Regions from separate parts of the Streptomyces olindensis genome, predicted to be linked through region 2. Evidence: riboswitches for the same ligand, from Rfam matches in the RefSeq annotation. Region 2 holds a riboswitch; each other region holds the start of a gene.
What was found. A riboswitch is a leader RNA that binds a small molecule or an ion and turns the genes downstream of it on or off. The one in region 2 is predicted to bind cobalamin.

Region 1: it holds a riboswitch for cobalamin, as region 2 does, so the genes downstream of both, ABZ948_RS15400 (ABC transporter substrate-binding protein) here and ABZ948_RS32840 (energy-coupling factor ABC transporter permease) in region 2, are expected to answer to the same signal.
Region 3: it holds a riboswitch for cobalamin, as region 2 does, so the genes downstream of both, ABZ948_RS10900 (cobalamin biosynthesis protein) here and ABZ948_RS32840 (energy-coupling factor ABC transporter permease) in region 2, are expected to answer to the same signal.

Annotation. Positions count from the first base shown of each region.
Region 1 is NZ_JBEYZD010000020.1:53,601-63,332, forward strand. It holds gene ABZ948_RS15395 (FecCD family ABC transporter permease) at 1-178, opposite strand, end outside; gene ABZ948_RS15400 (ABC transporter substrate-binding protein) at 175-1,194, opposite strand; cobalamin riboswitch at 1,279-1,439, opposite strand; gene ABZ948_RS15405 (CoA-binding protein) at 1,534-1,962, shown strand; gene ABZ948_RS15410 (APC family permease) at 2,094-3,734, shown strand; gene ABZ948_RS15415 (4-hydroxybenzoate 3-monooxygenase) at 3,759-4,982, shown strand; gene ABZ948_RS15420 (ArsR/SmtB family transcription factor) at 5,043-5,402, opposite strand; gene ABZ948_RS15425 (cation diffusion facilitator family transporter) at 5,464-6,534, shown strand; gene ABZ948_RS15430 (YbaK/EbsC family protein) at 6,536-7,093, opposite strand; gene ABZ948_RS15435 (helix-turn-helix domain-containing protein) at 7,137-7,709, opposite strand; gene ABZ948_RS15440 (EamA family transporter) at 7,807-8,664, shown strand; gene ABZ948_RS15445 (acyltransferase) at 8,738-9,535, opposite strand; gene ABZ948_RS15450 (gamma carbonic anhydrase family protein) at 9,648-9,732, shown strand, end outside.
Region 2 is NZ_JBEYZD010000071.1:22,543-32,274, reverse strand. It holds gene ABZ948_RS32850 (MDR family MFS transporter) at 1-1,072, shown strand, start outside; gene ABZ948_RS32845 (serine/threonine-protein kinase) at 1,279-2,703, shown strand; cobalamin riboswitch at 2,831-3,016, shown strand; gene ABZ948_RS32840 (energy-coupling factor ABC transporter permease) at 3,047-3,748, shown strand; gene ABZ948_RS32835 (energy-coupling factor ABC transporter substrate-binding protein) at 3,745-4,119, shown strand; gene cbiQ (cobalt ECF transporter T component CbiQ) at 4,125-4,874, shown strand; gene ABZ948_RS32825 (energy-coupling factor ABC transporter ATP-binding protein) at 4,871-5,731, shown strand; gene ABZ948_RS32820 (amidinotransferase) at 5,771-6,907, opposite strand; gene ABZ948_RS32815 (maleylpyruvate isomerase N-terminal domain-containing protein) at 7,074-7,751, shown strand; gene ABZ948_RS32810 (alpha/beta fold hydrolase) at 7,888-8,691, shown strand; gene ABZ948_RS32805 (PP2C family protein-serine/threonine phosphatase) at 8,691-9,732, shown strand, end outside.
Region 3 is NZ_JBEYZD010000013.1:92,472-102,203, reverse strand. It holds gene ABZ948_RS10935 (ABC-F family ATP-binding cassette domain-containing protein) at 1-649, opposite strand, end outside; gene ABZ948_RS10930 (hypothetical protein) at 854-2,254, opposite strand; gene ABZ948_RS10925 (alpha/beta hydrolase) at 2,488-3,615, opposite strand; gene ABZ948_RS10920 (class II aldolase/adducin family protein) at 3,756-4,487, opposite strand; gene ABZ948_RS10915 (lysozyme) at 4,684-5,436, shown strand; gene ABZ948_RS10910 (inorganic phosphate transporter) at 5,581-6,822, shown strand; gene ABZ948_RS10905 (hypothetical protein) at 6,854-7,075, shown strand; cobalamin riboswitch at 7,230-7,350, shown strand; gene ABZ948_RS10900 (cobalamin biosynthesis protein) at 7,451-8,386, shown strand; gene ABZ948_RS10895 (cobyric acid synthase) at 8,389-9,732, shown strand, end outside.

The sequences.
Region 1 (9,732 bases), on a different contig from region 2:
AGACGATCCCGTCCCGGATCGGCGTCAGGTCCGAGGTGCCGAGCCCCAGGTGGGCCGCTACGACGGACCAGACGTCCGCGACCCGGATGTCGGCCGGGCCGATGGTGATCGCCAGCGCCAGGGAGACGACCAGCAGCAGGGTCCCCGCGGCGCCGAGTCCCAGGGCGCGCGCGGTCACTTCGCGAGCCCGAACGCGCGCAGCGCGGCGGCGACCTGCTCCACGCCCTCGACGGTGCGGATGGTCGGGTTCATGGCCTGCCCGCTGAGCAGCACGTACCGCTTGTGCCGGACCGCGTCCATGTTCCTCGTGGCCGGGTCGGACTCCAGGAAGGCGATCTTCTTCGCGGCGGACTCGGCGGTCTGCGACCTGCGGGTCAGGTCGCCGATGACGAGGACGTCCGGGTCGCGGTCGGCGACCGTCTCCCAGTTGACCTGCGGCCACTCCTGGTGCGTGTCGTCGAAGACGTTGTTCGCGCCGAGGGCCCGGGTGATGATGCCGGGCGCTCCGCAACAGCCCGCCACGTAGGGGGACTCGGAGTTGGCGAACCAGTACAGGAGGGTGACGTCGGAGGCGTCGATGCCCGAGGTGGCCTTCTTCATGCGTCGCTGGAGGGAGGCCACGAGCTCGTCGCCGCGTTGCTTCGCCCCGAACACGGCGGCGAGGTCGCGCACCTCGCCGTAGACGGTGTCGATGCCGAGCGCCTTGTCGCGCGCGCCGTCGCCGCCCCCCGAGTTGTCCTTGCCGGCGCAGTCGGACGGGGAGACGTACGTGGGCACGCCGAGCTTCTCGAACTGCTCGCGGGTGGCGACGCCGCCCTTGCCGAGGGTGGAGACGAAGGACGCGGCGACGAAGTCGGGGTCCTCGTCCAGGACCCGTTCGAAGGAGGGGTTGTTGTCGGCGATGCGCGGCACCCGGGCGTTGGCCTTCTCCAGCCCCTTCATCACGGGGTCGGTCCAGGTGGCCGTGCCCGCGAGGCGGTCGGCGAGGCCGAGGGAGAGCAGGATCTCGGTGGTGCCCTGGTTGAGGGAGACGGCGCGCCGGGGCGGGGCCGCGACGCGTACCTCGTGGCCGCAGTTGTCGAGGGTGACGGCGGCGGCCTTCGCGGGGGCGGGGCGTGCGTCGCCGCAGCCGGTCAGGAGCAGGGAGCCGGCCGCGAGCAGCACGGCGGCACGGGCGGGTCGGGCGAGGGGCACGGAAAACCAGTCCTCAGGCGTCGAGGGCCCGATCGCGGGGCCCGGTCGTACGGTGCTCCCCCGCCGCGCGCGGCCGCGGGGGCCGCCAGCAGGTCTTCGGACTCGGGTTCACCCGGATCGGGGCGCCTTCCCGGACGTCCGCACGACAGTCCAGTGGCCGAGGCCCCGCCCGTCCCCCTCACCGCTGCGCGTCAGTTCCGGATTCGCACCGGATTCCCTGACCCACGTACATGGGTTCGACTGGCCTCGGCAAGCTATCACGGGGTGCCGGGGAATCACCGCGCACCCTGCTTCGTTGTGCGGGCAGCAGTTCTTCCGCGACGTTCGAGGAGGCCGCCGGTGTACGGCGACGAGGCAACGGTCCGCAGGATCCTCACCGAGCTCGGCGACACCTGGGCCGTGGTGGGCCTGTCGTCGAACCGGCAGCGCGCGGCGTACGGCGTCGCCGAGGTGCTCCAGCGCTTCGGCAAGCGCGTCGTGCCCGTGCACCCGAAGGCGGAGTCGGTGCACGGCGAGCAGGGGTACGCGAGCCTGGCGGACATCCCCTTCGACGTGGACGTCGTGGACGTCTTCGTGAACAGCGACCTCGCCGGGGCCGTCGCGGACGAGGCGGTCGCGAAGGGCGCGCAGGCCGTGTGGTTCCAGCTCGGCGTCGTCGACGAGGCGGCGTACGACCGGACTCGCGCGGCGGGCCTGGAGATGGTGATGGACCGCTGCCCGGCCATCGAGATCCCACGACTTCCCCATCGCCGCGTAGCGGATTCCTGAAGCGATTGCCAGGAAACGCCCCTGCCCGGTCAAGGGCGTACAACTCGTCTTTCTGCCGCCGGTGACCGGTTCCTAGCCTGAGGCCTCTTGCTCGCTGAACTCTCCGAGTTCGTTGATGAGAGGCCCCTTGAATGGCAAGCGTCGACCAGGTGGCAGTGGGGGTGGACAGAAGCCCGGGCGGACTGCGCAGGGACGTCGGACTGATCGGGCTCATGTGGGCGTCGGTCGGGTCCATCATCGGATCCGGTTGGCTGTACGGCGCCGAGAAGGCGGTCGTGGCGGCCGGTCCCGCGGCGATCCTGTCCTGGCTCATCGGCGCGGTGGCGATCGTGCTGCTGGCGCTGGTGCACGCGGAACTGGGCGGCATGTTCCCGGTCGCGGGCGGCACGGCCCGCTATCCGCACTACGCGTTCGGCGGACTGGCGGGCATGTCCTTCGGCTGGTTCTCCTGGCTCCAGGCCGCGACGGTGGCACCGATCGAGGTCGAGGCCATGATCGGGTACGCGGGGCACTGGCACTGGGCGCAGGGCTTCCAGCACGCCGCGGACGGGACGCTGACGGCCGCCGGGTTCGTCGTCGCCGTGGTCCTCATGGCCGTGTTCGTCGTGATCAACTTCCTCGGTGTGCGGCTCCTGGCGCACACCAACAGCGCCGCCACGTGGTGGAAGGTGGCCGTCCCGCTGGCAGCGATCTTCATCATCGCGGCCGGCAACTTCCACCCGGGCAACTTCACCGAGCACGGCTTCGCCCCGTTCGGCGCCCACGGCGTGCTGAGCGCCGTCAGTTCCAGCGGCATCATCTTCGCCCTGCTCGGCTTCGAGCAGGCGATCCAGCTCGCGGGCGAGAGCCGCGACCCGGCGCGGGACCTGCCGCGCGCGACGATCGGCTCGGTCGCCATCGGCGCGGTCGTCTACCTCCTGCTCCAGGTCGTCTTCATCGCCGCCCTGCCCCTGGCGTCGTTCGCACACGGCTGGACCAAGCTCGACTACCCCGGCATCAGCGGCCCCTGGGCGGGTCTGGCCACCCTGCTGGGGCTCGGCTGGCTGAGCGTGGTGCTGTACCTGGACGCGGTGGTCTCCCCCGGCGGCACCGGCCTGATCTACACGACGGCCACCTCCCGCATCTCCTACGGCCTGGCCCGCAACGGCTACGCGCCGAAGATCTTCACGCGCACCGACGCGCGCGGTGTGCCGTGGTTCGGGCTGGTCGTCTCCTTCGTGACCGGCGTGGTCTGCTTCCTGCCGTTCCCGAGCTGGCAGCAGCTGGTCAGCTTCATCACCTCGGCGAGCGTGCTGATGTACGCGGGCGCCCCGCTGGCCTACGGGGTCTTCGCCGACCGGCTGCCGGACCGCGGGCGCCCCTACCGGCTGCCCGGCGGGAAGGTCCTGTCCCCGCTGTCGTTCGTGGTGGCCAACCTCATCATCTACTGGTCCACCTGGGACACGCTGTGGCGGCTCGGGGTGGCCATCGTCCTCGGTTACGTCCTGCTCGGCGGTTACGCCTGGTACGCCACGCGCAGGGGCCTGCCGGACGCGCCCCGGCTCGACTGGAAGGCCGCACAGTGGCTGCCCGTCTACCTGCTGGGCATGGGTGTCATCTCCTGGCAGGGCGGATTCGGGGGCCAGGGGCACATCGGGCTGTGGTGGGACATGGTGGTCATCGCCGTGTTCTCGCTGGCGATCTACTACTGGGCACGGGCCTCGGCGTCCCGGCCCGAGGAGATCGAGCGGAGCATCGAGGAACTGGCCGTCACGGAGGTGCCCGCCCACTGACGCCCCCGCCTCCATAATGACCGCATGACCCACGCCTCCCCACCCGCGAACTCCGGCGCCCCGCAACGCTTCCCAGTCGTTGTCGTGGGCGCCGGTCCCGCGGGGCTGACCACCGGCAACATCCTGCGGGCCGCCTCGGTGGACTGCCTGGTGCTGGAGACGGAGACGCGGGAGTTCATCGAACAGCGGCCCCGGGCCGGCGTCATCGAGGAATGGGCCGTGCGGGGCCTGGAGAAGCGGGGCCTCGCCCGGAACCTGCTGGACCGCGCCGAGCTGCACACGGCGTGCGAGTTCCGCTTCGACGGGGAGCGGTACCGGTTCCCCTACGGCGAGCTGACGGGCAGCCACCACTTCGTCTACCCGCAGCCGCTGCTGGTGACGGACCTGGTGCGCGAGTACGCCGACGTGCGCGGCGGCCACATCCGCTTCGGCGTCCGGGACGTACGGCTGCACGATCTGGGCACCGACCGGCCCTCGGTGTCGTACCTCTGCCCGGACACGGGTGAACGGCAGGTCGTGCACTGCGACTTCGTCGCCGGCTGCGACGGGGCGCGCGGGGTGACCCGGGCCTCGCTGCCGCCGGAGCGGGTCCGGATCGCGCGGCACGACTACGGCATCGGCTGGCTGGCGCTGCTCGCCGAGGCGCCGCCGTCCGCGGACTGCGTGCTGTTCGGCTGCCATGCGCGCGGGTTCGCCGGTCAGATGCCCCGCAGCCCGGAGGTGACCCGCTACTACCTCCAGTGCCCGCCGGGCGACGACCCGGAGAACTGGCCGCACGAGCGCGTCTGGGCGGAGCTGCAGGAGCGCCTCGGGGCGGCCGGTGTGCCGCCGCTGACGGAGGGGCGGCTGATCGAGAAGCGCGTGCTGGACATGCACGACTACGTGGTCGAGCCCATGGTGCACGGCCGGCTCTTCCTCGCGGGCGACGCCGCCCATCTGGTCGCGCCCATCGCCGCCAAGGGCATGAACCTCGCCCTGCACGACGCCTTCCTGCTCGGCGACGCCCTGGTGGCCCGCCTGACCACGGGTGACGAAGGCGGCCTGGCCGGCTACGCGCAGGCGTGTCTGCGGCGCGTGTGGGACTACCAGGAGTTCTCGCAGTGGCTGTCGGAGGTGTACCACGGCACGGCGTCGGGCGACCCGTTCCGCGCGGGCACCACGCTGGCCCGGCTGCGCCGGCTGTTCACCTCGCGCGCGGCGGCGGCCGCCTTCGCCGAGCAGTACCTCGGGACGGCCGCGCGCTACTGACCCAGTCGTGCCTGGGGGCTGTCGCCCGGCCTCAGTCGTGCCGGGTGCTGTCGCTCGGCCTCAGTCGTGCGGAGGCCGGTCGCTCAGCCGGTGGTCGGCCACGTTCAGTGCCTCGTCGACGAGCCGGCGCAGATGGCCGTCGCGGAGTGAGTAGATCACCCGGCGGCCCTCCTTGCGCGTGTTCACCAGACCGGCGAGGCGCAGGCGCGCGAGGTGCTGGCTGACGGCCGGCCGTGCGGCGCCGCACGCCTCCGTGAGGGTCGTGACGTCGGCCTCTCCCCCCGCCAGGGCGTGCAGCAGGGCGAGCCGGGTGCGGTCGCCGAGCAGGGCGAGGAGTTCCGCGGCGAGCGCGAACTGCTCCTCGCCGGGGTTGCGCGGGTGCGCATCGTGCGCAGATGACAGGTGCATGCGTGCGCTCATACGCACATAATGGCGCCGTGGGCGTGCGCGCGTCCACTCCGCGCACCGGAAGGGGATCCACGTGAGCGACCACCGGCACGAGCACTCCCGGCACGAGCACCCCCGGCACGAGCACCCCCGGCACGAGCACTCCCACGGCCGTCGGCACGGCCTGCGCCATCGGCTGGCCCACCTCCTCACCCCGCACTCGCACGAGACGGCCGACAAGGTCGACTCCGCGCTGGAGTCCTCGGCCCGCGGGATGCGGGCGCTCTGGGTCTCGCTCGCCGTGCTCGGCGTGACGGCGCTGGCGCAGGCGGTCGTGGTGGCCGTCTCCGGCTCGGTGGCGCTGCTCGGGGACACGGTGCACAACGCGGCGGACGCGCTGACCGCCGTGCCGCTGGGGATCGCCTTCGTGCTGGGCCGGCGCGCGGCGACCCGTCGCTTCACGTACGGCTACGGGCGGGCCGAGGATCTCGCGGGTCTGGTGATCGTGCTGACCATCGCCGCGTCGGCGGCCTTCGCGGGGTGGGCGGCGATCGACCGCCTCCTCGACCCGCGGCCGGTCGCGCACGTCCCGGCGGTCGCCGTGGCCGCGCTCGTGGGGTTCGCGGGCAACGAGTGGGTGGCCCGCTACCGCATCCGGGTCGGCCGTGCGATCGGCTCGGCGGCGCTGGTCGCCGACGGGCTGCACGCGCGCACCGACGGTTTCACCTCACTGGCCGTGCTGCTGGGCGCGGGCGGGTCCGCGCTGGGGTGGCAACTGGCGGACCCGATCGTCGGCCTGGCGATCACCGCGGCGATCGCCCTGGTACTGCGGGACGCGGCCCGGGAGGTGTTCCGGCGGGTGCTGGACGCGGTCGACCCGGCCCTGGTGGACCGGGCCGAGCGGGCCCTGTCCGAGGTCCCGGGAGTGCGCGGGGTGGGTGAGCTGCGACTGCGCTGGATCGGGCACCGGCTGCGCGCCGAGGTGGCCGTCGTGGTGGACGGGGAGGCGACGGTGCGCGAGGCCCACCGCATCGCCGTCGACGCCGAGCACGCGTTGCTGCACGCCGTACCGCGGCTGACCGCGGCCCTGGTCCACGCCGATCCGGAACCGTCCCCCGGCGAGGCCGACCCGCATCTGCCGCTGGCCCACCACGCGGCGGCGTAGCTCAGGCGACTCCGAGCCCCTCCAGCACCACCGCGCCCGGCAGTTCCGCGAAGGCCTTGCCCGGGACCAGGAGCTTGCCGCGCCGCCGGCCGCTGCCGACGAGGACGTAGGGCAGGTCGGTGACGGCCGCGTCCACCAGGACGGGCCAGTCGCCGGGCAGTCCGAGCGGGGTGATCCCGCCGTACTCCATGCCGGTCTCGCCGGTCGCCGTGTCCATCGAGGCGAACGAGGCCTTGCGGACGCCGAGGTGACGGCGGACGACGCCGTTCACGTCGACCCGGGTGGCGGACAGCACGACGCACGCGGCGAGCGTGGTCTCACCGGCGCGCTTGCCCGCGACCACCACGCAGTTCGCCGACTGCTCCAGCAGTTCCGGGCCGTAGTGCTCCAGGAACGTCGCGGTGTCGGCCCACTCCGGCTCGGTGTCGACGTAGACGATCTGGTCGGCGGGGACGCTGCCCGCCCAGTGGCGTACGGCGTCGGCGACCGGGCCGGTGAGTTCGCCGAGGCAGTCGGGGGCGGGACGGGCGTCGCCGAAGTGTCCGATGGGTGCGCGCATGACCGCACGCTAACAACTCGGGGCCGCCCCCGGGCCGGGCGTCTCAGGGCACGGGCGGCACCGAGACGGCCATGACCATCTCCATCGGCACCTCGCCCGTGTTGCCGTACGTGTGCGGGACGTTGGCCTCGAAGTGGACGCTCGCGCCCGCCGGGACGCGGTGCTCCACCCCGTCGACGGTGAGGGTCAGTTCCCCCGCCGTGACGTGCAGCAGCTCGGTCGTGCCGGCGGGGTGCGGGTCGGACGCGCTGGACTCGCCGGGCATGAGCCGCCAGTCCCACATCTCCAGCGGGCCGGGCGCCTCCGTGCCCGCGAGGAGCCGGTTGTAGCTGCCGGCGTCGGTGTGCCACAGCCGTACGGCCTGGTCGGCGGGGACGATGTGGACGTTCGGGCCCTGTTCGTAGTCGAGCAGGGTGGTGATGCTGACGCCGAGGGCGTCGCCGATCTTGACGACGGTGCCGAGGCTGGGGTTGGTGCGGGCCTGCTCGATCTGGATGAGCATGCCGCGGCTGACGCCCGCCCGGGCGGCGAGCACGTCCAGGGTGAAGCCGCGCACCGCGCGCCAGTGCTTGACGCTGCGCGCCAGGGACTGGGTCAGCAGGTCGAGGTCCGACACATTCCGTCCAATATTCTGTATGACATAGTGCAACAGAACGCACTATGGTGTGGTTGACCCGATCGTTCACTGAACTGTACTGCGAGGCATCCACCCCATGACAGCGCTCTTCGCCCTGGCCACCAGCCTGTTGTGGGGGCTGGCCGACTTCGGCGGCGGACTGCTGACCCGGCGCACGCCCGCGCTGACGGTGGTCGTGGTCTCGCAGTCGATCGCGGTGGTCGTGCTCGGCGCGGTCGTGGTGGCGACCGGCGGCTGGAGCGAGGCCGGACCGCAGCTGTGGTTCGCGGTGGCCGCGGGCCTCGTCGGGCCGGTGGCGATGCTGGCGTTCTACAAGGCGCTCGCGCTGGGGCCGATGGGCGTGGTCTCGCCGCTGGGCTCGATCGGCGTGGCCGTGCCCGTCGGGGTGGGCCTGGTGCTGGGCGAGCGCCCCGGGCTGCTGCAGTTCGTCGGCATCCTGGTCGCCGTGGCCGGTGTCTGCCTCGCCGGCGGCCCGCAGTTCCGCGGCGCGCCCGTCCAGCGCCAGGCCGTCGTCCTGACGCTCCTCGCGGCGTTCGGCTTCGGCGCGGTGATGGCGCTGATCGCCGAGGCGTCGACGACGCTGACGGGACTCTTCCTCGCGCTGTTCGTGCAGCGGGTGACGAACGTGGCGGCCGGCGGACTCGCTCTGTACGTGTCGGTGCGGCGCGGGGCCCCCGCACTGCCCGCGGACGGCTTCCCGTGGCGCTCCCTGCCCGCACTCGCCTTCGTCGGCCTGGCGGACGTCGCCGCGAACGGCACGTACTCGATCGCCGCGCAGCACGGCCCGGTCACCGTCGCCGCCGTGCTCGCCTCCCTCTACCCGGTGGTGACGGCCGTGGCCGCGCGCGGCGTCCTGCGCGAACGGCTCCGCGCGGTGCAGGCGGCGGGGGCGGGACTGGCCCTGGTCGGGACGGTGCTGCTGGCGTCGGGCTGAACCCGGGGGCTGTCGGGCTGAACCCGGGGGTTGTCGGGCTGAACCCGGGGGCCGTTGGGCTGAACCCGGGGGTTCAGGACCCGGGTTCCAGCTCCGCGAGCCGGGCCGCCGCCTCCCCGTCCAGCTCGGCGAGCCGCGCCGCCGTCTCCTCGTCCAGCTCGGACAGCGCGCGCAGCTGCTCCGGGGTGACGCCCTCCGGGATCGGGACCGGCGGCGGGGTGCGCAGCGGCGGCTGCCAGCCGTCGGCCGGGGTCCAGCGGCGGACGACGCGCGCCGGCGCGCCCGCCACCACGGCGTGGTCGGGCACCGCGCCCCGGACGACCGCGCCCGCGGCCACCACCACGTTCCGCCCGATCCGGGCACCCGGCAGGATCACCGCGCCGGTGCCGATCCAGCAGCCGGGCCCGATCTCGACCGGCTCCATCCGCGGCCACTGCTTGCCGATCGGCTCGTGGGGATCGTCGTAGGAGTGGTTCGTCGACGTGACGTAGACGTACGGGCCGAAGTAGCAGTCGCTGCCGATGGTGACCGTGGTGTCGGCGATGACGTGGCTGCCGCGGCCGAGGACGACGCCGTCGCCGAGGCGCAGGATCGGGTCCGGGCCGAGGTCGAGGTCGGGCATCAGGCCCGCGGTGAGCGTGACCTGCTCGCCGATGATGCAGTGGGAGCCGAGGTGGATCCAGGGTTCGCCGAAGACCGTGCCGAGCGGGAAGGCGAGCCTGGTACCTGTTCCCATCGCGCCGAACCGGTAGCGCCCGGGGTGCTCGGCCGTGACGGACCCCGTCCGCTGCAGCCAAGCCCAGCCGGCGTGGACGGCACGCTGCGCGAGGCCCCGTCGCCAGGATGAGAACGTGTTCTTGCGCTTCGGCACCCGCTCACCGTACTCAGCGGTAGCTCACCCCGCGGCGTCGGAGGCCTGTGATCTTCGCCCCATCGAGTGGCGTACGGTGTGCGCGTTGTCGACGACGTTTCTGGAGGCGGACATGGGTCAGCGGGCGATGATCACGGGGATCGGCGGCCGTGAGCCGGAGATCGACGAGACGGCGTTCGTGGCGCCCACGGCGTCGG
Region 2 (9,732 bases):
CGTGCTCGGGCTGCGCACCTTCAGCCAGCAGGGGCTGTTCGTGGTCGGCGGCTGGCTCGTCGACCGGTGGGGCGTGCGGCCGGTCGTGCTGTCCGGCTGCGTGCTGCGGATCGCCGGCTTCGTGTGGCTCGGGTACGCGGAGGCGAGCTGGGCCGTGATCGGGGCGGTGCTGGTGATCGGTTTCGCCGCCGCGCTGTTCTCCCCCGCCGTGGAGTCCGAGGTGGCCCGCCAGGCGGTGGTCTGGGAGGAGGACGGGCACGGCCCGCGTACGCGGGTGCTGGCCCTGTTCAGCGTGGCGGGGCAGGCCGGGGCCTTCGTCGGACCGCTGCTCGGCGCCCTGCTGCTCGCCGTCGACTTCCGCACCGCGTGCCTGGCCGGCGCCGCGGTCTTCGTGCTCGTCCTCGCCGGGCACCTGTGGCTGATGCCGCAGCACATCCCGGGCCGGGTCCGCGTCCGGCAGCGGGGCGGGGTGCGCGTGCTGCTGCGCAACCGCCGTTTCCTGGCCCTGTGCTGCGCGTACGGCACATACCTGCTCGCCTACAACCAGCTGTACCTGGCCCTGCCGGACGAAGTGCAGCGCGCGGCGGGCTCCCAGGCGCCGCTGTCCTGGCTGTTCGCCCTGTCCTCGGTCCTCGTGGTGTTCGCCCAGCTCCCGGTGACCCGCTGGGCGGGCGACCGGCTGGACCTGCGCCGCTCCATGACCGCCGGGCTGCTGCTGATCGCGTCCGGCTTCGCGGTGGTGGCCGCCGCCCGTCCCGCCGGGTGGACGGGCGCCGCCGGGCTGCTGCCGGCCGCCGGGTTCGTGGTCCTGCTCACCGTGGGGCAGATGCTGGTGGTGCCCGCCGCCCGTGCCTGGGTCCCCGACCTCGCCGAGGAGGGCCGGCTCGGCCTGTACATGGGTGCGCTGTCCTCCGTCTCCGGCCTGATCGTGCTCGTCGGCAGCGCCGCCACCGGTTCCCTGCTCGACCTGGGCCTGCCCGCCGCCGTGCCGTGGCTGGTCCTCGCGGCCGTGCCGGCCCTGGCGGTGGCGCTGCTGCCGCGCCGGGAGGAGGGGGCGCTCCCGGCGGGCTGACCGGGCCCGGCAACCACGCGGGCGGGAGCGTCACCCCCGAGGGCGACAGCGCGCTCCCGGGTTTTCCGGGACCGTATCCGCCGGGGACACCGCAGCGGAGCACACTGATCATCCGGCGCCAGTATCCTGGGTCGGCTGCGGCACCCCCCACCAATCCCCGTGCGAACGCGGGGAGTTCGGCCTGCGGCGACGACCTTCCCACACGCATGAGACGAGGACGAGTGCTGCTAGCGGGCCGCTACCGGCTGGATGTTGAGATCGGGCGCGGTGGAATGGGAGAGGTCTGGCGTGCGTACGACGAGACGCTCGCCAGAGCGGTGGCCGTCAAGCTGCTGCTGCCCCAGGACACCGACGCCACGGCGGCCTCCCGGTTCCGCCTGGAGGCTCAGACCGCCGGGCGTCTCAACCACCCGAACCTGGTCGGTGTGCTGGACTTCGGCGAGTACGACAACCGGCTGTACCTGGTGATGGAGCTGGTCGAGGGCGACAGTCTCGCCGGGGTGCTGGCCGCGTCGGGCGCGCTCCCCGCCGGCCGGGTGGCCGACCTCGCCGCCCAGGCCGCCGCCGGGCTCGCCGCCGCGCACGCGCAGGGCATCGTCCACCGCGACGTCAAGCCCGCCAACCTGCTGCTGGACGCGGGCGGCACCCTGAAGATCGGCGACTTCGGCATCGCGCGCTTCCTCGACGATCCCGGGGCCGCGCTCACCGCCACCGGCCAGATCGTGGGCACCGGTCTCTACCTCGCGCCCGAACGCGCCCTGGGGCAGCCCGCGGGGCCCGCCTCCGACATGTACTCCCTGGGGTGCGTGCTCTACCAGCTCCTCAGCGGCCGCCCGCCGTTCCAGGCGGACACCGCCGTCGCACTCCTCCACCAGCACCTCGACAGCGCCCCGGTGCCGCCCCGCGAGCTCGGTGTCGCGGGTCTGCCGCCGGCCTTCGAGAACTACCTCCTCGGGCTCCTCGCCAAGCAGCCCGAGGACCGGCCCTCGGCCCAGCAGGCCGCCGAGTGGTTCGCCGGCGGCGCCTGGCGGGGGCTGCCCGAGCCGCTGCCGGAGGCCGCGTCGCCGGTGCCGTCCGCCGCTCCCGGGGCGTACGCGCCCGCCGAGCCCCGCAGCGTGACCACCTACGCGCTGCCCGGCGCCCCCGCGCTGCTCACCACCCGCACGCCCCACGCCGGACGCGCGCGCCGCGCCGCGCCCCGCGACCGCCTCGGCGACCGGCGGCGCGCGGCCGCGACGATCGCCGCGGCGGCCCTCTTCCTCGCCGCGATGCTCGCCGGCATGCTCTGGTTCTCCCCCGACGACACGGCGACGGAGGGCACGGAACCGGACGCGTCACCGACCGCGAGTAGCCCGGCCGCCACCCCGTCCGGCGGTTCCGCCTCGCCCCTCTCCTCCGCCCCGGGCGCGGACACCGCTCCGGCCGCCGGCACCGTGGCCGATGTCACTCCGCCCACGACTCCGTCCCCGTCGACCGCTCCCCCTTCTCCCACCCCGAGCCCCGCGGCCCCCACGCAGGAGGCGACCGCCGACGCACCGCGACAGGCGGAGCAGCCTCGGCAGGAGAAGCCCCGTAAGGTCCGGCCGGTCGGGGACGGCGACGACGACGGGGACGACGGGGGCGACGACTGACACGGCCCGCCGTCCGGCGGCCCGGGGCCGCCCGTCCCGCTCGGATCCGCGGCGGCATGCGCCGGTGTGCGAGCGGGCGCCCCCTCACGCGCCCCCTGCGTGGCTTGTCATCGCCCTTATCCCGGCCTTATTGTCACCACGCCTTGGTGAACGGGAAATCCGGTGTGATGCCGGTGCGGCCCTCGCCACTGTGAATCGGGAAGTCCGGCTCCAGCCCCCACGGGCAGCCACTGGGTCCTGAAGGACCCGGGAAGGCGGAGCACGGGCGGTGGTACCCGTCAGCCAGGAGACCGGCCAAGGCGCGTCAACCATCCACGAGGTGCTGGAGAGGGTCTGCTGAGCCATGCACATAGCCGAGGGTTTCCTGCCTCCGGCGCACGCGGTCGCCTGGGGCGTCGCGTCGGCGCCGTTCGTCGTCCACGGAGTCCGGTCGCTCACCCGTGAAGTGCGCGAGCACCCCGAGAGCACCCTGCTCCTCGGTGCCTCCGGCGCCTTCACGTTCGTCCTGTCCGCCCTGAAACTGCCGTCCGTCACCGGCAGTTGCTCCCACCCGACCGGCACCGGACTGGGGGCCATCCTGTTCCGCCCGCCCATCATGGCGGTCCTGGGCACCATCACCCTGCTCTTCCAGGCCCTGCTGCTCGCGCACGGCGGCCTCACCACGCTCGGCGCCAACGTCTTCTCCATGGCGATCGTCGGGCCCTGGGCCGGATACGCGGTGTACAGGCTGCTGCGGCGGTACGACGTGCCGCTGATGGGGGCCGTGTTCTGCGGGGCGTTCGTCGCCGACCTGTCCACCTACTGCGTCACCAGCGTGCAGCTGGCGCTCGCCTTCCCGGACCCGGGCAGCGGATTCCTCGGCGCGCTCGGCAAGTTCGCCTCCATCTTCGCCGTCACGCAGATCCCGCTCGCGGTGAGCGAGGGCCTGCTCACCGTCCTCGTGATGCGGCTGCTGGTGCAGTCCAGCAAGGGCGAACTGACCCGGCTGGGCGTGCTCCTCGCCGACAAGCGCGCGCGGACCGAGACCGAGGCGGTGGCCCGATGAACCGGAACACGAAGATCAACCTGGTGCTGCTGCTCGCCGTGGCCGCGCTCGCCGTGCTGCCGCTCGCACTCGGCCTCGGCGACCACAAGGAAGAGCCGTTCACCGGCGCGGACGCCCAGGCGGAGACGGCGATCACCGAGCTGGACCCGGGCTACGAGCCCTGGTTCTCGCCGCTGTACGAGCCGCCGTCCGCGGAGATCGAGTCGGCGCTGTTCGCCCTCCAGGCGGCGCTCGGCGCGGGCGTCCTCGCCTACTACTTCGGTCTGCGGCGCGGCCGGCGCCAGGGCGAGGAACGGGCCACGGCCCGTCAGGAGGCCGCCGACCGGGCCACCGCGGGCGTCCCCGGGGAGTCCCCGGCCGACGGGGCCTGAGCCGCGTGCTGCCGATCGACGCGGCGGCGCACAGCAGCCGCTGGCGCCGCCGCCACCCCGTGGACAAGGCCGTGCTGGGACTCGGCCTCACCGTGCTGGCGGTCTCGCTGCCGCCCTGGCCGGGCGCGGCCCTGGTGCTCGTGGCGGCGCTGTCCCTGCTGCTGGGTCCGGCCGGTGTGCCCGGCCGGCGGCTGTGGCGGGCCTACCGGGTGCCGCTCGGCTTCTGCGTGACCGGCGCGCTCACCCTGCTCGTCCAGGTCGGCGGGCCGGGGGGCTTCGTCTCCCTCGCCGGTGACGGGCCGGTGCGGGCCGGGGAGTTGCTGCTGCGCACCTCGGCGGCCTCCCTGGGGGTGCTGCTGTTCGCCTTCACCACGCCGATGTCCGACCTGCTGCCCCGCCTGGTGGCGGCGGGCGTGCCCGCACCCGTCGTCGACGTCGCCCTGGTGACCTACCGGATGAGCTTCCTGCTGCTGGACTCCGTGCGCCGTGTCCGGGACGCCCAGGCCGCCCGGCTCGGGCACACCAGCCGGGCCGCGGAGTGGCGGTCCCTGGCCGGGCTGGGCGCCACCGCGTTCGTCCGGTCCTTCGACCGGGCGGCCCGCCTCCAGGCCGGTCTCGCCGGGCGCGGCTACGACGGCACCCTGCGCGTCCTGGTGCCCGAGGCCCGGGTCTCCGTCCGCTTCACCGCGGCCAGTTGCGCGCTCCTCGCGGCGCTGGCCGTCCTCACCTTCGTTCTGGAAAGGCCGCTGACATGAGCGAGGCCGCCCTCGTCGCCCTGCGGGGCGCGTCCTTCGCCTACGAGGACGGCCCGGCCGTGCTCAGCGGCCTCGACTTCGAGATCCGCGAGGGGCGCGCCCTCGCGCTGCTCGGCCGCAACGGCAGCGGCAAGACCACGCTGATGCGGCTGCTCAGCGGCGGACTGAAGCCGCACGAGGGCCGGCTGACGGTGGACGGGCAGCCGGTGACGTACGACCGCAAGGGCCTGACCCGGCTGCGCACGACCGTCCAGCTGGTGGTGCAGGACCCGGACGACCAGCTGTTCGCGGCCTCCGTCGAGCAGGACGTGTCCTTCGGGCCGCTGAACCTCGGGCTCGACGACACGGAGGTGCGGGCCCGGGTGGCTCAGGCGCTCGACGCCCTGGACATCGCCGCCCTCGCCGACCGGCCCACCCATCTGCTCTCCTACGGGCAGCGCAAGCGGACCGCCATCGCGGGCGCGGTCGCCATGCGGCCCCGGGTCCTCGTCCTCGACGAGCCGACGGCCGGGCTCGACCCCGACGGCCAGGAACGGCTCCTCGACACCCTCGACGGGCTCCGCGCGCGGGGCACCACGGTGGTGATGGCCACTCACGACGTCGACCTCGCCCTGCGCTGGGCCGACGACGCGGCGCTCCTCACCCCGTCCGGCGTCCGCACCGGGCCAGCGCCGACGGCACTGGCCCGCACCGATCTCCTCCGGCAGGCGGGGCTGCGGCTGCCGTGGGGCGCCGCGGCGGCGGAACTGCTGCGCGCCCAGGGCGTGTTGACCGACTCCGCGCCGGGCCCGCGGACGCCGGACGAGCTGGCCGCCCTCGTGGCGGGACAGCGGCCGGCGACACCCCGGAGCGGCTGAGGGGAGTGCGGTCGGTCGGTTACGGTCGGTCAAGCACGGTCAGTCGAAGTACGACTGGAGCGAGCCACGGCGGCGGACGTCGAGCGTCGCGCAGTGGAACGAACCGCCGAACGGCGCGTAGTGCAGCAGGTCGCACGGGATCGGCTCGAAACCCCACTTCTCCAGCGCGCGCAGCATGCCGGTGTGGTGCCGCTCCGCGATCACCCGCCGTTCGTCGACCATGAGCACGTTCATGCTGAGCCACTTGCCGCACATCGAGGTGACCCTGAGCAGCCGCTCGTCGATCGGCTCGGGCTCGGGGGCGACCAGGACGTCCCAGGAGTCCAGGACGGCGGGCAGCCGGTCGACGTCGATGTACTCGGGGTTGACCAGCACCTTTCCGGGCGCGAGCAGGACGAACGTCGTGTCGATGTGCATGGGCGTGCGGCAGCGGCTCTCGATCTCGTGGATGCGGTACCCCGGCCCGAGGTGGCGGCGCAGCCAGTCGATGCCCATCGCGTTGGTGACGTTGCTGCGCGTGACGAACAGGTCGCGTCCCGCCCGGACGAAGTCCGCCGCGTCGAAGACGGGCTCGAACTCGGTGAGGATGTACCGCATGGGCTCGCCGTCCTCCGGGACGCGGAAGTCCGGGTCGAACAGCTCGTCCGTGAGCTGCGGCCTGGGCGCAGCCGTCCAGCGCGCGCCGCGCCGGAAGTAGTCCTTGAGGATCGGGCGGTAGGAGTGCGTCTCGAAGTACCGGCACGGCCATGCCATCGGGGTCTCGATGATCTCGTCGCCGATCACGAGCATGCTGTCGCGCGGACAGGTGTTGCAGAAGCCTCGTGAGGACCAGTCCGGGGTGCCGAAGCGGCGCCGGTGGTCGACCGCGTCCGGGCGCCGGACCGTGACGCCGAGGGACTCCAGCAGGGTGACGAACCCGTCGATCTCCTGCTGCGCCTGCTCCACCAGCATCCGCGGGTACCTCAGGCCCGCGGCGAGCCCCTGCAACCGCCCGGCCCACGGGGGCACGTTGCAGCTCACGACCGGGTGGTCGGAGGGGATCGTCGCGCCGTCGAGACGCCCGACGATGATCTCCTCCAGCGGATCCCACTCGGTGTGCGAGTGGACCGGCGACACGAGCCGCTCCGGCTCGCCGGCCGGCGGCGATGGTGGTCCGGGGTTCTGCAGGACGGTCATGGTCACCCCCTCGGGATCGTGGGCTCCCGTGATGCGCCGCACGTGCCCGGTCACTCGGCGTGGTCGGCCGGGGCCGTCCGCGTCGGCGGTCGGGACACCCTCGGTACCCTGCCGGTTGCCCCGAATTCGCTTGTCCACGCTCGCGGCGCGGCACTACGTTGCCGGGGTGGATCACTACGGTGCCGACGCGGATCTCTTCGCACGCTCCTGGGCGGCCTTGCGCGAGGCGGTGGCCGGTCTCTCCGACGAGGACTTCGCCCGGCCGTCCGGCTGTACCGGCTGGCTGGTGCGGGATCTGGTGTGCCATCTGGTCATCGACGCCCAGGACGTCCTGATCACCCTCGCCACCCCTTCCCGCCGGGAGCCGACCCGGGACGCGGTGACCTACTGGGAGGTCTCCGGTACGCCGCCGACCGGCGACGACCCGCTCGACGCGCTCACGGTGCGGCTGGCCGCGGCGTACCAGGAGCCGCACCTGCTCAAGTTCCACCTGGACGACGTCGGCTCCGCCGCCGGCCGCGCGGCCCTGCTCGCCGACCCGGCCGCCAGGATCGGTACCCGCGACGAGGTCCTCACGGTGGCCGACTACCTCTCGGTGTACGTCCTGGAGTGGACGCTGCACCACCTCGACCTGATCGCGTACCTGCCGGACCCGGAGCAGCCGCCGGCCGAGGGGCTCACCCGGTCCCGAGAGTTGCTGGAGCGGATCGCGGGGAGCGCGTTCCCCGCCGCCTTCCACGACGTGGACGCGCTGCTGGTCGGGACCGGGCGGCGGGCGCCGACCGAGGCGGAGCGGGCCTGGCTCGGCGATCTGGCCGCGCGGCTCCCGCTGTACCTGGGCTGACCGACTTCCCCCGGCTGACCGGCTCCCCGGCCGGGCTTCGGGCTTCGGGCTTCGGGCTTCGGGCTTCGGGGAGGACGATCGCGCTGTTCAGGAGCCTGCCGTGGGACGGTCCCGGGTGTGGTGGGATCATGGGGGCATGGACATCCGCCGCCGGAACAACGTCAAGGTCACCGGTCGCGGCGACGCACCGGTGCTGCTGCTGGCACACGGGTTCGGCTGCGACCAGAACATGTGGCGCCTGGTGGTGCCCGCGCTGGCGGAGCGGTACCGGGTCGTGCTGTTCGACTACGTCGGCTCCGGCGGCTCGGACCTGTCGGCGTGGAGCGAGGAGCGGTACGCCTCGCTGCACGGCTACGCCGCGGACGTCGTCGACGTGTGCGAGGAGCTGGATCTGCGGCGGGCGGTGTTCGTGGGGCACTCGGTCAGCGCCATGGTCGGGGTGCTGGCGGCGCAGGCCGCGCCCGGGCGGATCGGGGCGCTCGTGATGGTGACGCCCTCGCCCTGCTACATCGACGACGAGGGCTACCGCGGCGGCTTCAGCACGGCGGACATCGACGAACTGCTGGACTCCCTGGAGGCGAACTACCTGGGCTGGTCGTCCGCGATGGCCCCGGTGATCATGGGCAATCCGGAGCGGCCGGAGCTGGGCCGGGAGCTGACCAACAGCTTCTGCGCCACCGACCCCGACATCGCCCGGGTCTTCGCCCGTACGACCTTCCTCACCGACAGCCGCGAGGACCTCAAGAGCGTGTCCGTGCCGACCCTGGTGCTGGAGTGCGAGCAGGACGCCATCGCGCCCCGCGAGGTCGGCGCCTACGTGCACGCGGCGATCCCGTCCTCCCGCCTCGTCACGCTCGCCGCCACGGGGCACTGCCCGCAACTGAGCGCGCCGGAGGCCACCGCCGAGGCGATCCTCGACTTCCTGGAGTCACGGCGGTGATGTGTCGCGCCGGCGGAGTGCCGGACCCCGCGGGGAACGGGGCCGGCACGGACGCGGCGTTCACCGCGCTGCTGGAGGACAGCGCGGAGGACCTGTACGAGTCGGCGCCGTGCGGCTATCTGTCCACGATGATGGACGGCACCATCGCCAAGATCAACGCGACGCTGCTGGACTGGCTCGGCCTGGAGCGCGAGGCCGTGGTGGGCCACAGGCGCTTCGCGGACCTGCTCACCGTCGGCGGGAGGCTGTACCACGAGACGCACTTCGCGCCGCTGCTGCGCATGCAGGGCGAGCTGCGCGGTGTCGCCCTGGAGATGCGGAGGCAGGGCGGCGGCCGGCTGCCCGTGCTGGTCTCGGCCGTGGTCAAGCACGGCACCGGCGGCGAGCCGCTGCTGATCCGTACCACCGTCTTCGACGCCTCCGACCGCCGCTCCTACGAGGAGGAACTGCTGCGGCGCCGCAAGGAGGCCGAGCGGGTCCGAGCCGAGGCCGAGCAGGCCCGCGTCGAGGCGGAGCAGGCCCGCGTCGAGGCCGAACGCGCCCGGGCGGAAGCGGAACGGGCCCGTGCCGAGGCCGAGCGGGCCCATGCCGAGGCGGACGAGGCCAGGCGGCAGGCCGAGGCCGACCGGACCCGGCTGGCCGCCGCGCTCGCCGTCCTGCAGCAGTCCCTCGTGCCGGACTCGCTGCCCGCCGTGCCGGGCCTGGAGACGGCCGTGCACTACCACACGGCCGCGCCCGACCAGCTCGGCGGCGACTTCTACGACCTGTTCCCCGTCGCCGGCGGCCGCTGGGCGTTCTTCCTCGGCGACGTGTGCGGCAAGGGCCCCGAGGCCGCCTCCCTCACCTCGCTGACCCGCTACACCCTCCGGGCCGCCGCGCACCACGATCCGGAGCCCGCCTCGGCCCTGGCCACGCTGAACGCCGTGCTGCACGACCGGTACACCGCCGGCGGCGACCCGCGGTACTGCACCTGCGTCATCGGTGTCGTCGAGCCCGGCGGCGAGCACGGGTCCGTGACCGTGCGCATCGCCTCCGGCGGCC
Region 3 (9,732 bases), on a different contig from region 2:
GGTCCTCGTCGTGGGAGATCACGATGAAGCCGCCGCGGTAGGTCTTCAGGTAGTCCCGCAGCCAGATGATCGAGTCGGCGTCGAGGTGGTTGGTCGGCTCGTCGAGCAGCAGCGTGTCCGCGTCGGAGAACAGGATGCGGGCCAGCTCGATGCGGCGGCGCTGACCACCGGAGAGGGTGTGCAGGGGCTGGCCGAGCACGCGGTCGGGCAGGTTGAGCGCGGCGGCGATCGTGGCGGCCTCGGCCTCGGCGGCGTACCCGCCCTTGGTGAGGAACTCCGTCTCCTGGCGCTCGTACTGCTTGAGGGCCTTCTCGCGGGTGGCGCCCTTGCCGTTCGCGATGCGCTGTTCGTTGTCGCGCATCTTGCGGATCAGGACGTCCAGGCCGCGCGCCGAGAGGATGCGGTCGCGGGCGAGGACGTCGAGGTCGCCCGTGCGCGGGTCCTGCGGGAGGTAGCCGACCTCGCCGGAGCGGGTGATGGTGCCGCCGGCGGGCATGCCCTCGCCCGCGAGGCACTTGGTGAGGGTCGTCTTCCCCGCGCCGTTGCGGCCGACCAGGCCGATGCGGTCGCCCTTGGCGACCCGGAAGGTGGCGTTTTCGATGAGGACGCGGGCACCGGCGCGCAGCTCGATACCGGAGGCGGAGATCACGGACAGACTCCAGGGCGGATACGGGGGCGGGATGGGCGGCTGAGGACGTTCCCGCCGTCTAATGCGCGAGGAGAATGGCCATGGGGGACAGTCTAACGGGGGCGTGCAACCACTTTTTCTGCGTTCGGGTGTTCGGTTCGTCTCGCGGGGGGGGGGCGGGATCTCGCGGAGGCGGGATCCCGGCGCCCCGGACGGGCCGGGCGGCTAGTGGCCGCCGGTGTGCACCTGGAAGGCGGCCCGGCGCACGGCCTTGGCCAGGGCCGGGTCGGGGTGTGCCGCGGCGAGGGCGACCAGGACCTGCACGGTGCGCGGGTGCCCCACGGCCCGCACCTCGTCCAGGAGCATCGGGACGGTCGGCTGCACGGCGGACTCCAGGTGGCGGACGAGCAGCGGGGCCTCCCCGTGGTCGGCGACGGCGGCGGCCGTGTCCACCCACAGCCAGGTCGCCTCCTCCCGGGTGAGGACCTCGTGGGCGTCCTCCGGGTCGGCCCCGTCGTGCTCGGCCAGCCACAGCAGCGCGTACGGCCGGAGCGTCGGCTCCTCCAGCACGGCGCGGACGTCCGGCTCGGCGGGGGCGCCGACCACGCGCAGCGCCTCGAAGGCGAGGCCGCGCAGCAGGGCGTCCTCGCCGCGGGCGGCGCCGAGAAGCTCGGTGACGGCGCTGCCCACGGGCCGGGCGGCGAGCCAGGCGCGGTACTCGGCACGGGCCGCGTTCGGGCGCAGCTGGGCGCAGCCGCGGAGCATGTCCTCGGCGGCCTGCTCGATGTTCCCGGCGGGGCTCTGCGCGGCGACGCAGATCTGCTCCAGCTTGACCCAGACGGCCCAGCTGCCGAGCGGGGTGAGCGTGGCCTGGCCGTCGCCGTAGGTGAGGGCGCCGACGGAGGCAAGGGCGCGCAGGGCCCAGTCGAGGAGGGGGGCGAGCGGGGCGTCGGTGGGCTCCGGTTCGGCCGCCGGCTCGGGCTGGGGGCCGTAGGGGATCTCGCAGCGGGCGGTGCGCAGTTCGGTGACGCGCTGCTCCAGGAGGTCCAGGAGCTGCTCGACGGGGACGGGGCCGGCGGACAGCTGGAGGAAGGAGAGCACCTGCGGCATGGCCGAGACGACCTCGGCGACGGCGGCGGGCTCGTGCTCCTCGGGTTCCGGATGGGCGAGCGACCAGGCGTCGAAGAGGGCGACCCAGCCGCGCAGTACGGCGCTGTCGTCGCGGTTCCAGGCGCGCAGCCGCCAGCCGGGGCGGGCGCTGTCGCCGTGCACCTCGACGAGGCCGGCGAGGCGGGCGGTGTCCCAGTCGGCTCTGACCTGAGCCGGGGTCAGGCCCAGGTCCGAGGCGGCCCGTTCGGCGGTCGCGTCGGAGAGGGTGGCCTTGCCGTCGGCGGTGGCGCTGTCCCCGCCGGGGCCGAGGGCGGCGTCGGCCCAGCGGGCGACGCGGGCGGCGTCGGCGAGGCCGGAGCGTGCCATTCTGGCCAGCTCCGCCGGTGCCGGGGTGCCCTCCGGGGGGCGCGGCGCGGGGCGGCGCGAGCGCTGCTGGTTCATCGCTCTGGGGGCGGCGGCCAGGGGTCGCGGGCGGACGAGTCGAAGCCTGGAGTCGCGCGGGATACGGGACGTCACGGGGGCAGTCTTCCGGTTGACGGTCCGAAAACCCAAACGGAATGTCACGGCGGGCGACGGGGATGGCCAACGCACCGGTCCCCGGGAGTGGTCGAGGGCCGGGAACAGGCCAGTGGTACGACGCTAAACGGAATCATCGCGACCGGTCGGTGGGGAGCCGGACGGGACGTGGTTGCGACGGGGCGAAGGGGGCGTGAACGGGGGGTGTGACGGGCCTGCACCCGCCGCAGGGGTCACATGAGGGGGGTGAGGAAGCGCCGCAGGGCCTCCTCGTACGCCTCGGGGTCGGCGTTCCACATCGCACCGTGGGGGGCGCCGCGGACGGTGTGGAGGGCGACCATGTCGGGGCGGGCGTCGGCGAGGCGGCGGGAGAGCCGCCAGGGGGCGACCGTGTCGTCCGGGCCGTGGAAGAGGAGGGCGGGGACACGGACGCCGTCGTACGGGGCGGCCCCCGTGGCGCGGTCGCCGTACAGGCCGGTGCGGCCCTGGGCGGCGCGGACCGCCAGGGGCAGCAGCGCGCCCGGGGTGCGGCGGGCGGCGGCCAGAGCGCGCAGCGTGGTCTCCCAGCTGAGGACCGGGGAGTCCAGGACGAGCCCGGAGACGCGGTCGCGGAGCTCCGAGTGCTCGGCGGCGCGCAGGGCCATGGTGGCGCCGGTGGACCAGCCGTGCAGGACGACCTGGCGGGCTCCGTGGCGTACGGCGTGGCGGATGGCCGCGTCGAGGTCGCGCCACTCGGTCTCGCCGAGGTGGTTCAGGCCGTCGGGCGGGCGGGGTGCGCCGAGGTCGCCGCGGTAGGCGAGGGCGAGGACCGGGAAGCGGTTGCGGTGCAGGAACTCCATGACGTTCATGGCGATTTCCCGGGTGGTGCCCAGGCCGTGCGCGGCGATCACCCAGGTGTCCCGGGCGCCGGGCACGAACCACGCGGGCAGCGCGCCGAGTTCGCCGGGGATCTCGACGTCGGTGTGTTCGAGGCCGAGGGCGGCGCCGGGGTCGCCGACGTACACGTTGGGGGTGAGCCACGCCTTGTCGCCGGGGCGCAGGGCGCCGTGGGTGACGCGCTCCAGGCGGCGTACGACGGTGTCGGCGGTGTGCGGGGCGTCGGCGAGGACGGGGCCGACGACGGCGTGGGAGCCGTCGCCGGCCAGGCCGTAGCGGCCGGGCCGCAGGGCGGCCAGGTCCCGGGTGAGGCTGATCTGCCCGGCGGCCGTGCCGTGCACGGTGAGCCGGGGTTCGGTGGGCAGGGGCCTGCCCGGACGCGCCTTGAGCGCGGCGTCGCTGGCGAACCGGCCGGCGGCCACCGCGGCGGCCCCGGCCCCGATCACGGCGGTGACGGCAGCGGCCGTCGCTTTGACAGTGCGCACCCGTCCAGTGTCCTGGCGGACCCGGCCGGCGACCAGTGGGGGGCGGCGGTGGGGTGAGGCGCACGCCGGCCGCGGCTGGCGGCGGCATCCGGGGCTCGTGAGGGCGGTGGCGGCGCGGTTCCTGGCGCGGGCGGCCCCGGTCACTGACGCTGGCCGTAGCCGCGCAGGCGCTGTTCCACCTCCGTCAGCTGGTCGCGGGAGAGCAGGCTCGGGGACAGGCCCGGCACCGACGTGGCGGTCAGCCACAGGCGGCACATCCATTCCAGCTGTGCGGTGCGGTCGTAGGCCTGGTCGAGGGTGGCGCCGTGGGTGATGGTGCCGTGGTTCTGCAGGAGGCAGCCGGCGCGGTCGGCGAGGGCGCGGAGCATGTTCTCGGCCAACTCGTCGGTGCCGTACGTGGCATACGGGGCAACCCGGACGGGCCCGCCGAGGGCGGCGGCCATGTAGTGGATCAGCGGGAGCTCGCCGACGAGCGTCGAGACGGCCGTCGCGTGCACGGCGTGGGTGTGGACGACGGCGCGGGCGTCGGCCGTGCGGTAGACGGCGAGGTGCATGGGCAGTTCGCTGGTCGGGACGAGCGTGCCGAGGACCTGCCGGCCGTCGAGGTCGACACCGGTCACGTCGCCGGGCGTCAGCCGGTCGTACGGGACGCCCGACGGCGTGACCAGCACGGTGTCCCCGACGCGCACCGAGACGTTGCCCGAGGTGCCGACGACGAGGCCTTCGGCGACCGTTCGGCGGGCCGTGGCGACGAGGTCCTCCCAGGCGCGCGCCTCCTCGGGTCGGACACCCCTCCGCCGCGGTTCCCCCGCACCCTGTCCGCCGCCCCGGGCGTCCCGCCCGCCCCGCTCGCCGCCTCGCTGCTCAGCCATGCGGCGATCCTGCCAGCCGGTTCCGCAACCCGCCGCCGGGCGGGGGCACTTTAGGCCGGAAGCCGACCATCCGTAAGGGCGCAGACCGGCACAAAAGCCCTCGCGATCTTTCTTGGCCGGAGATCTTCGGGCATTCAATGATCTTCCAGTACGCTCTGGGGGATTTGCCGTGCACGTCGCCATTCCGGGGGGAAACATGGCCCGTGACCGCACACCGACCCGACGCCGCGGCCGATGGCTCGCGGTGTACGCGGCGGCACTCGCTCTGGGAGGGACCGCGCTGGCCGAGGCGCCGGCCTCGGCCGCGAGCCGCCCGAAGGGACACGACGTCTCGTCCCACCAGAAGAACGTCGACTGGCGGAGCGCGAGGAGCAAGGGCGCCCGGTTCGTCTACGTCAAGGCGACCGAGTCCACCACCTACCGCAACCCTTACTTCGGCCGGCAGTACAACGGCTCGCGCGCGGCCGGCCTCGTCCGCGGCGCGTACCACTTCGCGCTGCCGAACCGGTCGTCGGGCACGGCGCAGGCGGCGCACTTCGTGGGCAACGGCGGCAGCTGGAGCGCCGACGGCTGGACGCTGCCGCCCGCGCTGGACATCGAATACAACCCGTACGACAAGAAGCGGAAGTGCTACGGCCTGAGCAAGGCGGGGATGGTCGGCTGGATCAAGGCGTTCAGCGACGAGGTCAAGCGGCTCACCGGCCGTCGCCCCGTGATCTACACGACCACCCACTGGTGGAAGACGTGCACGGGCAACAGCTCCGCCTTCGCCGCCGACCACCCCCTGTGGATCGCCCGCTACGACTCGGCGAGCGCGGGGACGCTGCCGGCCGGGTGGTCGTCGTGGACGTTCTGGCAGTACGACAACGGCAGCGGCACTCTTCCGGGTGACCAGAATCTCTTCAACGGGTCACTCGATCGACTGAAGCGGTTCGCGCGGGGCGCCTAGCCGTTGGGGCGCAAGGCCCGCCAGGACAGGGCGGAACACCGACCTTCCGTTGCGGACACCCCTGCGCCCCTCCCAGTTCATCTTCCGTTCACTCAGGTTACTTACGGTCGTCGCGCCAACGACCTCGAACGATTGCCTGGGTAAATGGAAAGCTTCTCGCTGATCCTCGCGATTGTGGTGGTAACCGCACTCGCGTTCGATTTCACGAACGGTTTCCACGACACCGCGAACGCGATGGCCACGACCATTTCCACGGGCGCCATGAAGCCCAAGGTCGCAGTGGCCATGTCCGCGGTCCTCAACCTGGTCGGCGCCTTCCTGTCCGTCGAAGTCGCCAACACGATCTCCAAGGGCCTCGTCGACGAGGCCGGTATCCGCCCCGAGGTCATCTTCGCCGCCCTGGTCGGCGCGATCCTCTGGAACCTGCTGACCTGGCTGGTCGGCCTGCCGTCCAGCTCCTCGCACGCCCTGATGGGCGGCCTGATCGGCGCCACGATCGCCTCGGCGGGCGTCGGCGCGGTGCACGGCGACGTGCTGGTCACGAAGGTGCTGATCCCGGCGATCGCCGCCCCGCTGGTCGCGGGCGTCGCGGCGATGCTCGCCACGCGGCTGACGTACTCGCTGGGCAGGAAGGCCGACGGCAAGGCCTCCGAGAAGGGCTACCGGGCCGGCCAGATCGCCTCCGCGGGCCTGGTCTCCCTGGCGCACGGCACCAACGACGCGCAGAAGACGATGGGTGTCATCACCCTGGCCCTGGTCGCCGGCGGCGCCGTCGCGCCCGACTCCGACCCGCCCATGTGGGTCATCCTCTCCGCGGGCATCGCGATCGCGCTCGGCACCTACCTGGGCGGCTGGCGCATCATCCGCACCATGGGCAAGGGCCTGACCGACCTCCGGCCGCAGCAGGGCTTCGCCGCCCAGACCAGCGCGGCGACGGTCATCCTGGCCTCCTCCCACCTCGGTTTCTCCCTGTCCACCACGCACTCGGTGTCCGGCGCGGTGATGGGCGCGGGCCTCGGCCGCAAGGGCGGCGTGGTCCGCTGGTCGACGGCGACGCGGATGTTCGTCGCCTGGGGCCTGACCCTGCCGGCGGCGGCCCTGGTGGCCGCGCTCGCCGAGTACGTGACCGGCTTCGGCGACTGGGGCACCGCCGTGGTGGCCGTCTTCCTCGTCGCCTCCTCGGCGGCCATCTGGAAGATCTCCCGGCGCGAGGTCGTCGACCACACCAATGTCAACGACACCGACGACGCGGAGCCGGCCGGTGTGGTCACCACGGCGATGGCCGCGGTGACGCCGCCGCCTGCGGGCGGCACCTCCGCCGACGTGCCGCCGATACCGGCCCAGGCCACCGCCGAGCGCACACCCTCCACGACCACCACGGTCTGACCCGCCCACCGGCAGCGAGAAGGAAGCAGAGATGAAGATCGACTGGGCGGCCCTCGGCTCCGTCTTCGGCGTGAGCCTCGTCGTCACCGTGGCCCTCGTGGGCCTGTTCACCCTCGGCATCACCGGCCTGTCGCGCCGCGAGCGCGCGGTCGCCGAGGGCGGGTCCGCGAGCCTCGCCGTCACGGGCGCGTACGCGTGCTTCGCGGCGTGCGCGGCGGCCGTGGGCTACGGGATCTATCTGATCGTGGCCTGACGGCCCGATCGCACAGCGTGTCCGCCGGGCGGCACGGGACCTCGGTCCCGTGCCGCCCGGTCGTCGTGTGCGCGAAAGGGGCGATGTGGGGTTCTCCACACTCTCCCCGCGCAGGTCAAGGGCAAGTTGACGGCGGTTCGCGGCCGTGGTGGACTTCCGGGGCCAGTACGGCGGCAGGAGAGGAAGCCGGTGTGAGTCCGGCGCGGTCCCGCCACTGTCACCGGGGTAGCCATCCCCCGGGAGCCAGGAACTCTCACCGCCGGTCTCGTCGAACCAGGGCGTGGACACCCTGAGTGAGGACACGTATCGCCATGCGCGGCTGCCGATCGAGGTTCAGCACCCCACCCCTGCCTGCCCTGTTGGCCGGCTGAGCCCATGGGTGCCGGTCGCGTCTTCGCGTACGGCGCCGCCGCCGGCCTGATCGGTGACCTGCTGCTCGGCGATCCCCGCCGGGGGCATCCGGTCGCCGCGTTCGGGCGGGCCGCGGGTGCCGTGGAACGGGTGTTGTGGCGGGACCACCGCGGGTGGGGCGCGCTGCACACGCTCGTGTGCGCGGGAGGAGCCGTCGCGCTCGGGGCCGTCGCCGAGCGTGCCGTGCGGTCCTCCGCCGTCGCCTCCGTCGCGCTCACCGGAGCCGCCACCTGGGCCGTCGTCGGGGGCACTTCGCTCGCCCGGGAGGCCGGGACCATCGGGCGTGCCCTGGAGGCGGGGGACGTGGAGGCGGCCCGGGCGCGGCTGCCGCATCTGTGCGGGCGCGATCCGCAGGCCCTCGACGCCGACGGGATCGCCCGGGCCGTGGTCGAGTCCGTCGCCGAGAACACCTCCGACGCGGTGGTCGGGGCGCTGGTGTGGGGGGCCGTGGGCGGGGTGTCGGGGCTGCTCGGGTTCCGGGCCGTCAACACCCTGGACGCCATGGTCGGGCACAAGTCGGCCCGTTACCGGCGCTATGGGTGGGCCTCCGCGCGGCTGGACGACCTCGCCGGGTGGCCGGGCGCGCGGCTGACCGCCGTCCTCGCAGTGCTGGCCGGGCCGGATCCGCGGGGGGCCGTCCGCGCCTGGCGGGCGGACGCGGCGCAGCACCCCAGTCCCAACGCCGGGCCCGTGGAGGCCTCGTTCGCGGGGGCGCTCGGGGTGCGGCTGGGCGGGACCCTGTCGTACGGCGGGCGGGTGGAGCACCGGCCCGTGCTGAACACGGACGGGCGGGCCGTCGTCCGCCATGACGTCGAGCGGGCCGTGCGGCTCTCGCGGCGCGTCACCTGGCTGGCGCTCGGGGTGTGCGCCGGCGCGCGGTTGCTGAAGAGGGGGAAGTGAGCATGAGCGGTGGGCTTCTCGTCGCCGGGACCACCTCCGACGCGGGCAAGAGCGTCGTGACGGCCGGGATCTGCCGGTGGCTGGTGCGGCAGGGCGTCAAGGTCGCGCCCTTCAAGGCGCAGAACATGTCCCTGAATTCGTTCGTGACGCGGGAGGGCGCCGAGATCGGGCGGGCGCAGGCCATGCAGGCACAGGCCTGCCGGGTCGAGCCGACCGCGCTGATGAACCCGGTGCTGCTCAAGCCCGGGGGGGAGCAGAGCAGTCAGGTCGTGCTGCTGGGCAAGCCGGTCGGTGAGCTGAGCGCGCGCGGCTACCACGGCGGGCGGCAGCAGAAGCTGCTCGGCACGGTGCTGGACTGCCTGGAGCAGTTGCGGGGCACGTATGACGCGGTGATCTGTGAGGGGGCCGGTTCTCCCGCCGAGATCAACCTCCGGCGGACGGACATCGTCAACATGGGCATCGCCCGGGGCGCCGGGCTTCCCGTGCTCGTCGTCGGCGACATCGACCGGGGCGGTGTCTTCGCCTCGTTCTTCGGGACGGTGGCGCTGCTGTCGCGCGAGGACCAGGAGTGCGTCGCCGGGTTCCTCGTCAACAAGTTCCGCGGGGACGTCTCCCTGCTGGAGCCGGGCCTTGACATGCTGCACGGACTGACGGGGCGGAAGACGTACGGCGTGCTGCCGTTCCGGCACGGGCTGGGGATCGACGAGGAGGACGGGCTGCGGGTCTCCCTGCGGGGCGCCGTGCGGGAGTCCGTCGTCGCGCCGCCGCTCGGGGAGGACGTGCTGCGCGTCGCCGTGTGCGCCGTGCCGCTGATGTCCAACTTCACCGACGTGGACGCCCTGGCCGCCGAACCGGGCGTCGTGGTGCGGTTCGTGGACCGGCCGGAGGAGCTGGCCGACGCCGACCTCGTCGTCGTGCCCGGCACCCGTGGCACGGTCCGCGCGCTGGACTGGCTGCGTGAGCGGGGGCTCGCCGACGCCCTGGTCCGCCGGGCCGCCGAACAGCGGCCGGTGCTCGGCGTCTGCGGCGGCTTCCAGCTCCTCGGCGAGCACATCGAGGACGACGTCGAGAGCCGCCGGGGCCACGTCGACGGGCTGGGGATCCTGCCCGTGCGGGTGCGGTTCGCCCGCGAGAAGACCCTCACCCGGCCGGAGGGCGAGGCCCTCGGCGAGCGCGTCGAGGGCTACGAGATCCACCACGGGGTCGCCGACGTCACCGGCGGCGAGGCCTTCCTGGACGGCTGCCGGGTCGGCCAGACCTGGGGCACGCACTGGCACGGCTCGCTGGAGTCGGACGGCTTCCGGCGGGCGTTCCTGCGCGAGGTGGCGGCCGCCGCGGGCCGCCGT